2 regions of the Burkholderia oklahomensis C6786 genome follow, and region 1 is predicted to be linked to the other one. Evidence: predicted binding sites of a transcription regulator. Region 1 holds the regulator's gene; the other holds the start of a gene.
The links. The regulator FNR, encoded in region 1, switches genes on or off when oxygen is low (the NO sensors DNR and NnrR bind a similar motif). The targets are predictions, from matches to a motif close to TTGATNNNNATCAA.
Positions count from the first base shown of each region.

Region 2: a site for FNR is predicted at 1,746-1,759, ahead of BG90_RS13525 (bacteriohemerythrin). Genes of this name have one in related genera too.

Region 1 covers NZ_CP009556.1:568,806-576,437, reverse strand. The annotation lists gene BG90_RS20570 (aldehyde dehydrogenase (NADP(+))) at 1-1,103, opposite strand, end outside; gene BG90_RS38070 (hypothetical protein) at 1,227-1,487, opposite strand; partial or broken gene BG90_RS33435 (MFS transporter) at 1,788-2,003, opposite strand; gene BG90_RS20555 (hypothetical protein) at 2,390-2,620, opposite strand; gene BG90_RS20550 (universal stress protein) at 3,044-3,511, shown strand; gene fnr (fumarate/nitrate reduction transcriptional regulator Fnr) at 3,661-4,416, shown strand; gene BG90_RS20540 (LysR family transcriptional regulator ArgP) at 4,453-5,346, opposite strand; gene BG90_RS20535 (LysE/ArgO family amino acid transporter) at 5,454-6,074, shown strand; gene BG90_RS20525 (alpha-hydroxy acid oxidase) at 6,441-7,632, opposite strand, start outside.
Region 2 covers NZ_CP009555.1:2,982,558-2,990,189, reverse strand. The annotation lists partial or broken gene BG90_RS13535 (DUF2249 domain-containing protein) at 111-508, opposite strand; gene BG90_RS13530 (RrF2 family transcriptional regulator) at 600-1,085, shown strand; gene BG90_RS13525 (bacteriohemerythrin) at 1,232-1,645, opposite strand; gene cyoA (ubiquinol oxidase subunit II) at 2,043-2,933, shown strand; gene cyoB (cytochrome o ubiquinol oxidase subunit I) at 2,937-4,949, shown strand; gene cyoC (cytochrome o ubiquinol oxidase subunit III) at 4,949-5,554, shown strand; gene cyoD (cytochrome o ubiquinol oxidase subunit IV) at 5,555-5,887, shown strand; gene BG90_RS36435 (hypothetical protein) at 5,862-6,269, opposite strand; gene BG90_RS13500 (fatty acid desaturase) at 6,151-7,383, shown strand; gene BG90_RS13495 (ABC transporter substrate-binding protein) at 7,553-7,632, opposite strand, start outside.

The sequences.
Region 1 (7,632 bases):
GCGTCGCTGCGCGTGCCTTGCGCGACTTCGCTCACGCCCGTCGCCGCGCGGCGCGCCGCGATCGCGCTCTCGTACGACGATGCGATGCCCGCCGTGAGCATCGTCTGCGCGCCCTTTTGCGCGAGCGCCTGCGCGGCCGCGTCGACGAACGCCTTCAGGTCCGGCCCGTCGAGCGCGACGACGAGCCCCGGGTTCGTGCAGAACTGTCCGACGCCGAGCGTCAGCGAATCGACGAAGCCTTGCGCGATCTTCGCGCCGCGCGTGCGCAGCGCGCCCGGCAGCACGAAGAACGGATTGATGCTGCTCATTTCCGCGAAGACCGGAATCGGCTCGCGCCGCCGCGCGGCGACGCCCATCAGCGCAACGCCGCCCGCGCGCGAGCCGGTGAAGCCGACCGCCTTGATCGCCGGATGCGCGACGAGCGCCTCGCCGATCGCGTTGCCCGCGCCGACGACGAGCGAAAACACGCCTTCGGGCAATCCGCAATCGGCCACCGCCTGCTGGATCGCGCGTCCGACGAGCTCCGACGTGCCGAGATGCGCGGGATGCGCCTTCGCGACGACCGGGCAGCCGGCCGCGAACGCCGATGCGGTGTCGCCGCCCGCGACCGAGAACGCGAGCGGAAAGTTGCTCGCGCCGAACACCGCGACGGGGCCGAGCGGGATCTTCTGCAAGCGCAGGTCCGCGCGCGGCAGCGGCTTGCGGTCGGGCTGCGCGGAATCGAGCGTCGCATCGAGCCAGCGGCCGTCGCGCACGATCGACGCGAACAGCCGCAACTGGCCGACCGTGCGCGCGCGCTCGCCTTCGAGTCGCGCGACGGGCAGCGCCGATTCCGCATGCGCGCGCTCGATCAATTGATCGCCGAACCCGACGATGCGCTCGGCGACCGCTTCGAGAAAACGCGCGCGCGCCTCGAGCGGCGCTTGGCGAAACGCGTCGAATGCGGCGCTCGCGAGCCGGCACGCGCGGTCGACGTCGCCCGCGCCGCCCGCGCCGAACGCCGGCTCGAGCTCGACGCCCTGCGCCGGATCGTACGCGCGCATCGTGCCTTCGGTGCCGCGCACGGCGGCCGCGCCAATCAACATCTCTCCAGTGATCTGCATGCTTCCTCCGGATTGAAAAATCCGCCGTGGCCGGGCGAACGTCGCGACGCGCGCCGCCCGCGGACAGATTGGGCGAATCGGGTCAATCGAGCGAATCGGTCGAGTCGGTCGAATCGGGGCGACTCAATCGGGCGCGCCGATCCGGTACACGCGAATCGCATTATCTTGCCAGACCCCGCGGCGCGCCGTGTCGCTCAAATCGGCGAGCGCGGCGGCGAACGTGCGCACGAGCGCCGGATCCATGCGATGCGGCAGATAACACGGCCACCTGTCGAGCAGGCTCGTACGCCGAGGCGCGTCGGGATCGATCACGGCGACGCGATGATCGCCTTCGTGGCCGCGCGTCCAGGCGGTTTCGATCCCGAAGATCCCCGGCGGACGCATGACGGCGCGCCGGATCGACCGCGAACTCGAGCGGATAGTCGGCAGCACGACGTGCGCGGGCGCCGTCTTCGATTCGAGATCGTCGAAGCTGAAGGTATGGGCGCGCTTCTACGCCAGCAGGAGGATGTCGTTCATGACCGCGGTTCCGATTGACTGTCTGTCGTCTTGCGTTGATTCGATCGGCGCGCGCCGCATGCGACCCGCATCGGCGATATATCGCGTGGAAACGTGCCGTCTGCGCTCGCAGCGAGCGGGCGGCGTGAACGTGAGCCGTCCCGCGACGAACGGCTCGCGCTCACCCGACGCCTGGCAGCGGACCGACAGGAACAGGCGCGCGGCGAAGCCGACGAGCGGTCCGGCAATGAAGAGCCGCCGCCTGCCGGTGCGATCCGGCGGCCAGGACGTCGCGCACATGCCGATCATCGTCGCGACGTACGGCAGGATCGCGAGCATGCCGACCTGGCCCATTCCGCCATGGGTGAGATTTTTCGGGAGCGTCGGCAGCCTCAATGCGTGACGCGGTTCGCACCTTCTTTCGCCGTCGATTCATTCGCCGCGTTCGCGTAGACCTCCGCCATCGACGGGTTTCACCTGCCCGGCCTTCACCGATCGCCGCACGGTAGGCGGATGGAACGCAAACCGTCGATATGCGCCGGCCGATCGACAAGCAACAGGCCTAACGTTCGGCTTGTCGATGGATGAAGCGCGAGCGGCTTGCCGCCGAGGGCTGGAGGCACGAACGTCAGCAAGCCGCTCGCGCGGGACTGCAACGAAGGGGAAAGTCTCGGCACATCGAGAACAGCAGCTTTCGCGACAAGCCGATCGTCTTCCCCAACACATCACGGCAACGATCGACCGACGCACGAGATCAGGCCGATCCGACCTGCGCCAAACGCCCCGCGCTACCAGCACGGATTATTACGAGGAACCCGCCGCGCCGTGCTCGGCCGCGCGAACTTGTACGGCAGTTCCTGCCGATCGAGATAGGCCTGGATCGTCGGCCATTGAGCGTCCGCGAGCAGCATTTCGCAAACGTGCGGCATATCGGGCGAGGCGCTGTCCACGCCGATCAGGTCCGGCAGCGAGTACCGGTCGGCGTCTTCGGTCAGCAACTCGAGCACGACATACGGCATAGGTTTCCTCCTTCTCCGGTTGAACGAAACGAACAAGCAGGCGCAGCGGCTACGCCCATCGACACGCATCTCCGGCGCCAACGCCTGCCGTCCTCCATCGAGCGCCGCACGAAACACAGGGAACGGTATCGCCCGATGCGTTTCAAACCAGCATCGGCTCGCGTCGGCAGGCGAGCCAGCCCGAGTTCCAGCCAAGTCTATTACGGCGTCGAGGAACGCGGCGCGAGCCGACCCGGTCGATACGCAAATCGCGCGCAAAAAAACCGCCGCGCTCGATCGAAACCGGAAAAGTCCGACGCCGCGTTTACTCGGCTGCGTCAGTTCGCCGCATCGTAGTCAGTAATCGTTTACTTTGTAAAAAGACATCGTCAAACTCGATCGGCCGAACGGCCGATCTTTTCTCAACCGCACCACGGAGACATCATGTACCAGCGCATTCTTGTCGCAGTCGACGGCAGCGAAACGGCACGCCACGCATTCGACGCGGCGCTCGACATCGCGAAGACGAGCGGCGCGGAATTGCAGCCCTTCTACATCGTGGAAAACGCTGCGATCTACTACAACGTGCCCGGCTACGATCCGTCGATCCTTCGCACGCAACTGCTCCAGCAGGGCAACGATCTGGCGAAGGAATTTGCGCAGAAGATGCAGGAAGCCGGCGTGAAGGGCGCGATGAAAATCGGCGAAGCGTCGTCGCTCGCCGACGTGCCGTCGCTCATCGTCGACGGCGCCAAAGCGTTCGGCGCCGATCTGCTCGTGCTCGGCACGCACGGCCGCCGCGGTTTCAAACGGCTCGTGCTCGGCAGCGTCGCCGAACAGTGCGTGCGCCACTCGGCGCTGCCCGTGCTGCTGATCCCGTCCGCCGCCCATCCGGAAGATCGGGACAGCTGACCGAACGCAACGGATGCGATGTTTCGCCGCAACCGCGCGTTGCGGCCGAACAAGGAAATCGCACGGGGAGTCGCGGCGTTTTGTCGCTAAACAGGCTTTGTCCACGATGGGACAATGGCTTTACCGATTCAACCTCAGAGCCATCCATCATGCTTACGCCCGTCGCCCGACCCGCCGCCGCCGCTGCTCCCGTCCATGCCTCCAGTACGTGGGCACCGCGTCAGGCCGCGCACTGTTCGACGTGCGCGATGCGCCATCTCTGCATGCCCCAAGGGCTCGCCCCCGAGGCGCTCGCGCGCCTCGAATCCGTGATCTGCACCGCGCGCCCGGTCCGCCGCGGCGAAACGCTGTTCCGCGAAGGCGATAATTTCGACAACGTGTACGCGGTTCGCTCAGGATCGCTGAAGACCATCGCCACACGCCACGACGGTCGCGAGCAAGTCACCGGGCTGCATCTCGCGGGCGAAGCGCTCGGCCTCGACGGCATCTGCGACGACGCGCATCCGCGCACCGCGGTCGCGCTCGAAGACAGTTCGGTCTGCGTGATTCCGTACAGCGCGCTGAAGACGCTATGCTCGGAAGCCGGCACGATGCAGTTGCGGATGCACAAGCTGATGAGCGAGCAGATCGTCCGCGAGACGTCGCAGACAATGGTGCTCGGCTCGTTGAACGCCGAGGAGCGCGTCGCGGCGTTCCTGCTCGACGTGTCGTCGCGCTACATGAAGCGCGGCTATTCGCCTAACGAATTCAACCTGCGGATGACCCGCGAAGACATCGGCAGCTATCTCGGCATGACGCTCGAGACCGTCAGCCGCACGTTGTCGAAGTTCCACAAGCGCGGGCTGATCGAGATGCAAGGCCGGATGGTCCGCATCGTCGATTTCGACGGCCTCCACCGCCTGTAACCAGGCGCGGCTCGTTTTTCATCGCATCGCATCGAATCAATCGAGAAACTGCGCGGCGCGCTTCTTGAGCGCCGCGCTGAACTCGTCCAGCCAGCCGATCGACAATCGCCAGCTCTGCCAGTAGAGCTCGACGTCGATGCTCTTTCCTTCCGACAAATCGACGAGTTCGCCCGCGGCGATCCGACGCTCGACCATTCGCTCCGGACACATTCCCCAGCCCAGCCCCGCCTCGCACGCGCGCAGATAGCCGGCGACGTGCGGAATCCAGTGCTGCGGCGGATCGAGATCCACACGCGTCACGCGCCGGATGAAGCGCGCCTGCAGGCCGTCCTTCGGATTGAACATCACGCACGGCGCGCGCCGCAGCGCGTCGCGGTTGATGCCTTTGCCGAAATAGCGCGCGTAGAACGCGGGCGAGCACACCGCGTGATAACGCATGCGGCCGAGGCGCGTCGAGCGGCAGCCCTGGATCGGCTCGGCGAGTGCCGTCACCGCGCCCTGCACGCTGCCGTCGCGAATCCGCTCCGCCGTGTAGTCCTGATCGTCGATCACGAGATCGAGCAGCGTGCCGCTTTCCGCGCAGAACGGGCCGACCGCGTCGACGAACCAGGTCGCGACGCTGTCGTCGTTGACGGCGACGCGCAGTATCGGCCATGCGCCCGTCTCCACGCCGGCGAATCCGGGCATGTGCCCGGACAGCTCGGCTTCCAGCATCCGCACGCGCTCGGTGTGGCGGCACAACAGCGCGCCCGACGTCGTCGCGACGCACGGCTGCCCGCGCTTGACGAGCACGCTCCCCACTCGCTCCTCCAACAGCTTCACGCGCTGCGACACCGCGGAAGGCGACACGTTGAGCGCTTTCGCCGCCCGTTCGAACGAGCCGTGACGGATCACTTCGGCGAGCGCATCGAGCAACGCGTAGTCGAGCATCAGTTTTCCTTAATCAGCATTAGATGATTTAGCTTTTCTTACCCAGGCGATCAACGCAGACTAGCGCCTCCTGCTCCATTAGTCCATCGCCTGAAGCAACAACGAACATGAACTGGATCGCTTTTTCTCACGGCGCGATGCTGTGCGCATCGCTCATCGTCACCATCGGCGCGCAAAACGCGTTCATCCTTCGGCAAGGAATCATGCGCTCGCACGTCGGCAAGATCATCCTGCTCTGCACGCTGTCGGACATGATCCTGATCGGCGCGGGCGTCGGCGGCGCGTCGGTGCTCGTCGAGCGCTATCCGGCCTTCGTTCACGCGGTGCTGTACGTCGGCCTCGCGTATCTCGCATGGTTCGGCCTGAGCGCGCTGCGCCGCGCATTCAAGCCCGGCCACGCGACGCTCGACGCGACGGGCGCCGCCGTCGCGCCGCCCGCGCAGCGCGCATGGCCGATCGTGCTGATGACGCTCGCGTTCACGTGGCTCAATCCGCACGTTTATCTGGACACGTTCCTGTTGATCGGCACGGCCGGCGCGCGCGAGCCGGAAGGCGCGCGCAGCGCGTTCGCGATCGGCGCGATGGCGGTCAGCGCGATCTGGTTCGTCGCGCTCGGATACGGCGCGCGGTTGCTCGCGCCGTGGTTCAAGCGCGCGCTCGCATGGCGCGTGCTCGACGGCGCGATCGGCAGCATGGTGCTGTTTCTCGCGGCCGTGCAGTTGCGGTGAGGGGGTGATGGGTTTCGCGCGGCCCGCGAGCGCGTGCGTCGCGCATGTCGCAGGCTGCGGCGGTCGGCGCGCCGCATGCAAACGTCGAGATTTCCCGCAGCTCGATCAGCGCGGCGTTTGCCGCCGAATCGAATATACGACGGGTCGACGCAGCGGACGCCCGCCCGCAAGCGCGGAACGATCGCAATCGCGCGAAGCCGCTCGCTGCATGCCGATCCTGCACATGACGCGTTGCGACCGAAGATTCGCGGCGGCCGTCCGCGCGAATACTTCGCTTGGCTGAATACTGTCGAAATCGTCGATGAGCGCCGCCCGCCCGATCGCGGCGGCGACGCGACCGAGCGGGCGCGAGGCTGGCTAACGCGATTAACGCTTGCGGATCAGCATGTCCGGGGTGAGCTGGCCGCATCCGTTCGCCCCCAGCATGGCCATGTTGCGGTCCACTTCCTCCTGCAACAGGCGGATCGCATGCGCCACGCCGGCCTCGCCCGCCACGGCCGCCGCGTAGTTGAAGGGCCGCCCGACGAACACCATGCGTGCGCCCAGCGCCAGCGCCTTCAGCACGTCCGATCCTCGCCGAAAGCCGCTGTCGATCATCACCGGATAATCGCCGCCCACCGTCTGCACCACGTCCCGCAGGATCCGCATCGGCGACGAAGCGCCGTCCAGCTGGCGGCCGCCATGGTTCGAAAGGATGATGCCGTCGGCGCCCGCCTCGCGCGCGATGACGGCATCCTCGACGCTGAGGATGCCCTTGATCACCAGATCGCCTGTCCATTGCCGGCGGATTTGCCGCACATGCGTCCAGTTGAGGTGGTCGCGCGCGGAGAAATCCCGCAGCACGTTGGCGGAAAGGATCGGCGCGCCGCGTGTCGCAAACGAATTCTCGAAGTGGGGCATGCCGTGCTTGAGCAGCGTGCGCGCGAAGGTGCCGAGCAGCCAGCTCGGCCGCGTCAGTCCGTCCCAGAAAAGGCGCAGGCTTGGGCGCAGCGGCGTGGAAAAGCCCGTGCGCACGTTGTTTTCACGGTTCGCGGACACCGGAATGTCGACGGTGATCACAAGCGTCCTGTAGCCGGCACGCGCGACGCGCTCGAGCAATGCGCGAATGCGGCTCGCGTCTCCCGGCAGGTACGCCTGGAACCACGTCCCCGGTGCGGCGGCGGCAACTTCTTCCAGCGGAATGAGCGAGGAACCGCTCATGATGGAGACGATCCCCGCGCGCTGCGCCGCATGCGCCAACACGACGTCGCCGCGATAGACCGACAGCGCATGGATGCCCATCGGCGCGATGCCGAACGGCGACGCAAAGCGCTGACCGAACAATTCGACTGCCTGCTGCCGCTGGGAAACGTCGCAGAGCACGCGGGTCACAAAGCCGTATTCATCGAACACGGCGCGGTTGTCGTCGCGGGTGCGGTTGTCTTCGGCCGCGCCGCTGACGTAGCCGAAGATCGGACGCGGCAACACGCGACGCGCCTTGGCCTCGAAGTCGTGCAGACTCAGTACGTCCTGCAGAACGCGCGGCGGCTTGCCGAGGCTGGCCACAGGCCGGCTCTCT
Region 2 (7,632 bases), on a different replicon from region 1:
CGATGCTTGTCCGTGCGGGAGCATGACGCGCCGCACGACACACCGACGCCCGCCCCGGCTCGCCGCAGCGATGCGACGCGACACGCAGGCCGGACGCCGCATCACGCGACTCAACCGCCGCAGCCGCCGCCCGAGCAGCAGCTATCGCCCGCATCGTGGCCGAATGCGCCGTCGCGCTTCGCGATCTGCACACGCCACTGCGACGGCCCGGCCTCCAGATAGGTCCATTCGAACGAATCGGACGCGCGCTCCTCGAGCTGGTAATAAAGCGGCTTCGGATCGTGATCGTTGATGAGCTGCAATGCTTCGCCGCCGGGCAATGCGTCGAAGGTGCCGAAGATCAGCGCGTGGCGCTTGTGATGAGGAATCCTGCGAACGTCGATGATGGATGCGTACTGCTCGGTCATGACATGGCTCTTGAAAAGGGAGAGAGATGCGGCGCGCGGCCGGTGTGGAACGCTCGCCACCTGCGGGGAAATGCCGTCGGCGATCACCTGGCTTGCAACATGCATCGGTTAGCGATATAACGTGCATGTATTGAGCATGTTATATCGCCCCCTCCTCGACAGCAACATAAGACATGCCTCTTTTTGCCACGTATGCGACTCTCTGAATACACGGACTACACGTTGCGCGTGCTGATGTACTGCGCGTCGAATCCGGACCGACTCATCACGATCGCCGAACTCGCCGAGCGCCACAACGTGTCCAAGAATCACCTGACGAAAATCGTCAACAGCCTCGCGCGCCAGGGCACGCTCGAGACGACGCGCGGTCGCGGCGGCGGCGTGCGTCTTGCGCTGCCGCCCGGGCGCATCGGCATCGGAGACGTGATCCGCGCATCCGAAACCGATTTTCGTCTCGTCGAGTGCTTCGACCGGCACACGAACACTTGCATGCTCGCGGCGAAATGCCGGCTCGAGCGGCTGCTCGACAGCGCACTGCGCGCGTACTTCAAGGAGCTGGACGGCGCGACGCTCGCCGATCTCGTCGGTCCGCCGGCGAAGAACGGATTGAGCGCGGCCGAAAAGCTGCATGAGTTCGCGATCGCGATGCCGGCGAAGGGAGCCGCGCGAACGCGATGACGCTCGCATGTTCGAAGGCGGACGTGCAACACGCATCGCGCTCGAACGAACGCGATGCCCGATCGTTGCGCAACTGAGCCAGCCGCAGCCGCGCCCTGCTCCGTTCGCCGTCTTCGCACCGCCGCTCCACGATCGGCGGAGCCGCGTCAGACTTCGGTCTGCTCGTCCGTCATCGCGAAATTGAGCATCTTCAGGTGCGCGACCATCATCGAATCCATCGTCCGGACGTGATGATCGAACCATTCCGATACCTCGACCAGCAGCCGGCGGCCCAGTTCGAACTGCGCGTCGCGCGCGACCTTCTCGCGCACCGCGGCCGCCACCTTCAGCACTTCGTCGTGATCGGCCGCATGGCAATACTGCGGCCCGAATTTCGTGCTCGCCATCCAGCGCTCTTCTCGTTCGAAGTGCTGCCGGCAGTGATCGGCCCAGGCGTCGAACGCCTGCAGGAAATGCGCGTCGTCCGCACGCGCGGCCGCATCGAGCAGCTGGACGAATTCCGTATGAACGGCGTCGACGAACGGATCGTCGAGTTTCAGCTCGGGTGAGAGATATTGCATCGAAGAACGGAAGTGGTTTGTGACTCGAGGGCGACCTGACGGCTCGCGTCTTCGAAGGTACATGCCGCTCGGGCCTTTCGCTCGCCGATCTTCGTTCCCGTTGATTCAGCACAAGCTTTTCGGGCCGTGCGCGGCCGTCTGCGGCGGTCGGCGCGAGCGCGCGCCGCGTCGGCTTTTTCCGTTCGAGCCGCCTTTCATGCGCGCTTTTTCGCCACGCGTTGAGTCCGTCTGAACAAACATCAAGACCTCGCCCCGTTTGTTGTTTGCGAATCGTCAACATGAGCCGCGCGAAATTCCGCTACATTCCGCCGCCAAAGCGACTGGTTGTCGCATCAAGTTCGACGATGGCGTTTCGACGTCTCGCAAGCCCGCTTCATCACACACTCAGGCGAATGTAATGGTCCGAAGAATTACGAGTAGAACGTCCGCGATCTTGCGATTAGGACTCGTCGCAGGTCTTTCCGGATGCAGCGAGCTGCACGTGCTCGATCCGAAAGGCGCGGTCGGCGCCGCGGAGAAATCGCTGATCGCGACGTCGACGTGGGCGATGCTGATCGTCGTCGTGCCGGTGATCTTCCTGACGCTGCTGTTCGCATGGCGCTACCGCGCCTCGAACCGCAACGCGACCTACGCGCCGAAGTGGGCGCACTCGACCGCGATCGAGATCGTCATCTGGACCGTCCCGTCGCTGATCATCCTGTTCCTCGGCATTCTCACGTGGAAGACGACGCACGAGCTCGATCCGTATCGGCCGCTCGAATCGTCGGTGAAGCCGATCGACGTCGAGGTCGTCGCGCTCGACTGGAAATGGCTGTTCGTCTATCCGGACCTCGGCATTGCTTCGGTAAACCAACTTGCGGTGCCGGTCGGCACGCCGATCAATTTCCGGATCACGTCCGATTCGGTGATGAATTCGTTCTTCATTCCGCAGCTCGGCACGCAGGTCTACGCGATGGCCGGCATGCAGACGCGCCTGCACCTGATCGCCGACGAGCCGGGCGACTTCGCCGGAATCTCCGCGAATTACAGCGGCCGCGGCTTCTCCGACATGAAGTTCCGCACGCTCGCGACGCCGCGCGACGCGTTCGACGCGTGGGTCGCGAAGGTGCGCGCGTCGTCGGAGCGGCTCGACATGACCGCGTATGCCCGGCTCGCGCAGCCTAGCGAAAAACAGCCGGTGCGCTACTACTCGACGGTCGACCCGCGCCTTTTTCACAACATCATCGCGAAATACAACAACGGCCACGTCCTCGATCTGACGGACGCCGCTTGTCGGACGAAGGGGTAACGCATGTTCGGTAAATTGACGCTTTCGGCCATCCCGTTCGATCAGCCGATCGTCATGGGCGCGGCCGCGCTCATGGCGCTCGTCGCGCTCTCGGTCGTCGGCACGCTGACCTATACGAAGCGCTGGAAATGGCTGTGGACCGAGTGGCTCACGTCGGTCGACCACAAGAAGATCGGCGTGATGTATCTCGTCGTCGCGGTGCTGATGCTGCTGCGCGGCTTCGCGGATGCCGTGATGATGCGCCTGCAGCTCGCGTTCGCGTACAACGGTCCCGGTTATCTGCCGCCGCACCATTACGACCAGATCTTCACCGCGCACGGCGTCATCATGATCTTCTTCATGGCGATGGCGCTGCTCGTCGGCCTCTTCAACCTGATCGTGCCGCTGCAGATCGGCGCGCGCGACGTCGCGTTCCCGTTCCTCAACTCACTGAGCTTCTGGATGACGGCCGTCGCCGCGCTGCTGATGAACGTCTCGCTCGTCGTCGGCGAATTCGCGCAGACGGGCTGGCTCGCGTATCCGCCGCTGTCGGAGCTGCAGTTCAGTCCGGGCGTCGGCGTCGACTACTATCTGTGGGCGCTGCAGATATCCGGCGTCGGCACGCTGATCACCGCGATCAACTTCTTCGTGACGATCATCCGGATGCGCGCGCCCGGCATGACGCTGATGAAGATGCCGGTGTTCACGTGGACCGCGCTCTGCTCGAACGTCCTCATCATGGCGACGTTCCCGATCCTGACCGTCGCGCTCGCCCTCCTCGGCCTCGACCGCTATCTCGGCATGCACTTCTTCACGAACGACGCCGGCGGCAACGCGATGATCTACCTGAACCTGATCTGGGCCTGGGGCCATCCGGAGGTGTACATCCTCGTGCTGCCCGCGTTCGGCATCTACTCGGAAGTGATCTCGACGTTCGCGAAGAAGCCGCTCTTCGGCTACAAGACGATGGTCTACGCGTCGTGCGTGATCATGGTGCTCGCGTTCCTCGTGTGGCTGCACCACTTCTTCACGATGGGCTCGGGCGCGAACGTCAACGCGTTTTTCGGCATCATGACGATGGTCATCGCGATTCCGACCGGCGTGAAGATCTTCAACTGGCTGTTCACGATGTACCGCGGCCGCATCGAGTTCACCGCGCCCGTGCTGTGGACGATCGGCTTCATGGTGACGTTCACGCTCGGCGGGATGACGGGCGTGATGATGGCGATTCCCGGCGCGGACTTCGTGCTGCACAACAGCCTGTTCCTGATCGCGCACTTCCATAACGCGATCATCGGCGGCGTCGTGTTCGGCTATTTCGCGGGCTTCCATTACTGGTTCCCGAAGGCGTTCGGCTTCAAGCTCGACGAGAAGCTCGGCAAGCGCGCGTTCTGGTGCTGGTTCGTCGGCTTCTACGTGTCGTTCGTGCCGCTCTACGTGCTCGGCTTCATGGGGATGACGCGGCGTCTGAACCATTACGACAATCCGGCGTGGCATCCGTGGCTCATCGTCGCCGCATGCGGCGTCGCGTTGATCGCGGTCGGCGTGCTGCATCAGGTCGCGCAGGTGTGGGTCGCGGTGCGCAACCGCAACCAGCCCGAATACCGCGACGCGACGGGCGATCCGTGGAACGGCCGCACGCTCGAATGGGCGACGACGTCGCCGCCGCCCGTCTACAACTTCGCGGTGATCCCGACCGTGCACGCGCTCGACGAATTCGCGTACCGCAAGGAACACGGCCTCGGTCTCGGCACCGGCAAGAAGATCGTCTATCAGGACATCCACATGCCGTCGAACACGAGTGCGGGCCTTGTCATCGGCGCGCTCAGCCTGATCCTCGGCTTCGCGCTCGTGTGGCACATCTGGTGGCTCGCGATCGCGGCGCTCGCCGGCATCGTCGCGACGGTGATCCTGTACAGCGCGCGCGATAACGACGGCTATTACATTCCGGCCGAAACGGTCCGCAAGATCGAAGAAAAGCGCGGCGGCACGCGCATTCCGGCACGGCCGGCGGAAGTCGAACTGGAGGTCAACTGATGTCGCACAACACGATGATGCTCGATCACGCGGCATCGCACGATCATCCGCCGTCGCATTCGGTGTTCGGCTTCTGGCTGTACCTGATGACCGACTGCATCGTTTTCGCGGCGCTGTTCGCCACGTTCGCGGTGCTCGGCAACCAGTTCGCGGGCGGCCCGACCGGCAAGGACCTGTTCGACATTCCCGGCGTCGCGCTCGAAACCGCCGCGCTGCTGCTCTCCAGCATCACGTACGGCTTCGCGATGATCGGGGCGCACAAGCGGCGGCGCGGCGCGGTGTTCGGCTGGCTCGCGGTGACGTTCGTGCTCGGCGCGGCGTTCCTCGCGATGGAGTTGCGCGAGTTCTCGCATCTGATCGCCGAAGGCGCGGGACCGCAGCGCAGCGCGTTCCTGTCGTCGTTCTTCACGCTCGTCGGCACGCACGGGCTGCATGTGACGGCCGGCCTCGTGTGGATGGTCGTGCTCGCGCTGCAGGCGCTGCGCCGCCCCGAGCTGACCGAGCGTGACGTGCGCCGGCTCACGTGCCTCAGTCTCTTCTGGCACTTCCTCGATATCGTCTGGATCTGCGTGTTTTCCTTTGTCTATCTTGCGAGCGTGATCTAAATGGCACATACGCATCATTCTCACGGCGATGAAGCGCACGGCACCGTAGGCGGCTACATCGCGGGCTTCATGCTGTCGGTGCTGCTGACGGCCGCATCGTTCGGCCTCGTGATGGGCGGCGTGCTGCCGCCGCGCGAGGCGCTCGTGTCGCTCGCCGTGCTCGCGGGCGTGCAGATCGTCGTGCACCTCGTGTACTTCCTGCACATGAACACGTCGTCGAGCCAGCGCTGGAACGTGATGGCGTTCAGCTACACGGTGCTGACCGCGCTGATCCTGATCTTCGGCACGCTCTGGGTCATGCACAACGTCAACATGAACATGATGTCGCGATAGCCGTTGCCTTGCCTTTCGTCGATGCCGTCCCGCGCGGGGCGACATTGCTTTTGTCGTCGCCGAATCGTGTCGGCGGAATGCGTGCGTCGGCCGGACCGTTTGCCCGGCGTGAACGCAATATTGGATTCGCCGATGTCGCGCGCGAGCCGTTTCCGATTCGCTCGCCGAATCCTCCGCCGATGCGATCGCCGATCGCGCTCGCCGGCACGGTCAGGATCGCGATGCCGCGCGCGGCACGCGTTCCGTCTGCGATCCGGCGACCGATGTGCGCGCCGCCGCCCTCCCCCGCCCGTCGACGCCGTTCGGTCGGCGCATCGCGGAGCATGGGCGTCGGCGCTTCGAAGTCTTTTTGTGGTGCCGATCTTATGAACGACTCTTTCACCCCGGTTCATGTCGACGAGCCGATGCCGCATCGCAAGGTCATCCGCTCGTGGATCACCCCGTTCGGCCAGCGCGTGATCGCGCGCTCGATCGTGCTGCTCGTCGTCGACTACCTGCTGCTCTTCGCCGCGTTCGCAGGCGCGCTGCTCGCGCCGTCGAGCATCGTGAAAATCGTCTGCGGCATGGCGGCCGGCTTCGTCACCGGGCGCCTGTTCATCATCGGCCACGACGCGTGCCACCAGAGCCTCACGCCGAATCACCGGCTCAACCGGTGGCTCGGCCGCATCGCGTTCCTGCCGTCGCTGACGCCGTACAGCCTGTGGGAAGTCGGCCACAACGTCGTCCATCACGGCTACACGAACCTGAAAGGCTTCGACTTCGTATGGGCGCCGCATACGCCCGACGAGTTCGCCGCGCTGTCGCCGACGCGGCGCTTCCTCGACCGCCTCTATCGCAGCGGCTGGGCGCCCGGGCTCTACTATCTCGTCGAGATCTGGTGGCTGCGGATGTACTTTCCGGCAAAGACTTACCTCGGCGCATCGCGGCCCGTGTTCCGGCGCGACTGCCTGCTCGTTACCGGCTTCGCCGCGATCTGGATCGGCGCGGTCGTCCGGATCGCCGCGGCGACGCATCAATCGACGCTCCTGCTGCTCGTCGCGGGCGTCGTCGTTCCGTTCCTGTTCTGGTGCTCGATGATCGGCTTCGTCGTCTACGTCCACCACACCGATCCACGGATCTCGTGGCACGCGAACCGCACCGAATGGTCGCGCACGGCGCCGTTCGTGTCGACGACGCTGCATCTGACGTTCCCGTTCGGCATCGGCGGCCTGTTGCATCACATCATGGAGCACACCGCGCACCACGTCGACATGAGCATCCCGCTGTACGGGCTCAAGGACGCGCAGGCGAAGCTCGAAGCGATGCTGCCGGGGCGGATCGTCGTGCAGCGCTTCAGCTGGCGCTGGTATTTCGATACGGCGCGGCGCTGCAAGCTCTACGACATCGAGCGCAAGTGCTGGACCGACTATCTCGGCCGTCCGACGAGCGACGCGCATCTTCGCGCGGATGCGCCGATGGCGGAGCAGCGTCCGATCGACGCGCCGCACGGCGCATGATGCGCGCCGCCGCGCGGCCGATCGCGTCCCCGCGCTTGCCGCGACGAAGGCGCATCGGCTGACACGACGGCCTCTAGCGGGCAAGCCGCGCGCCGAAACGAAACCGGCCGCTTGCGCGGCCGGCCGGATCGAGCATCGAGACGCGGCGGCGAGCCGCCCGTCGAATGCGTTACTTGAGCGTCACGGGCACGCTGAAGTACTTCTTCGCGAGGCCGTCGATCGTGCCGTCGGCCTTCAGTTCCTTCAGTG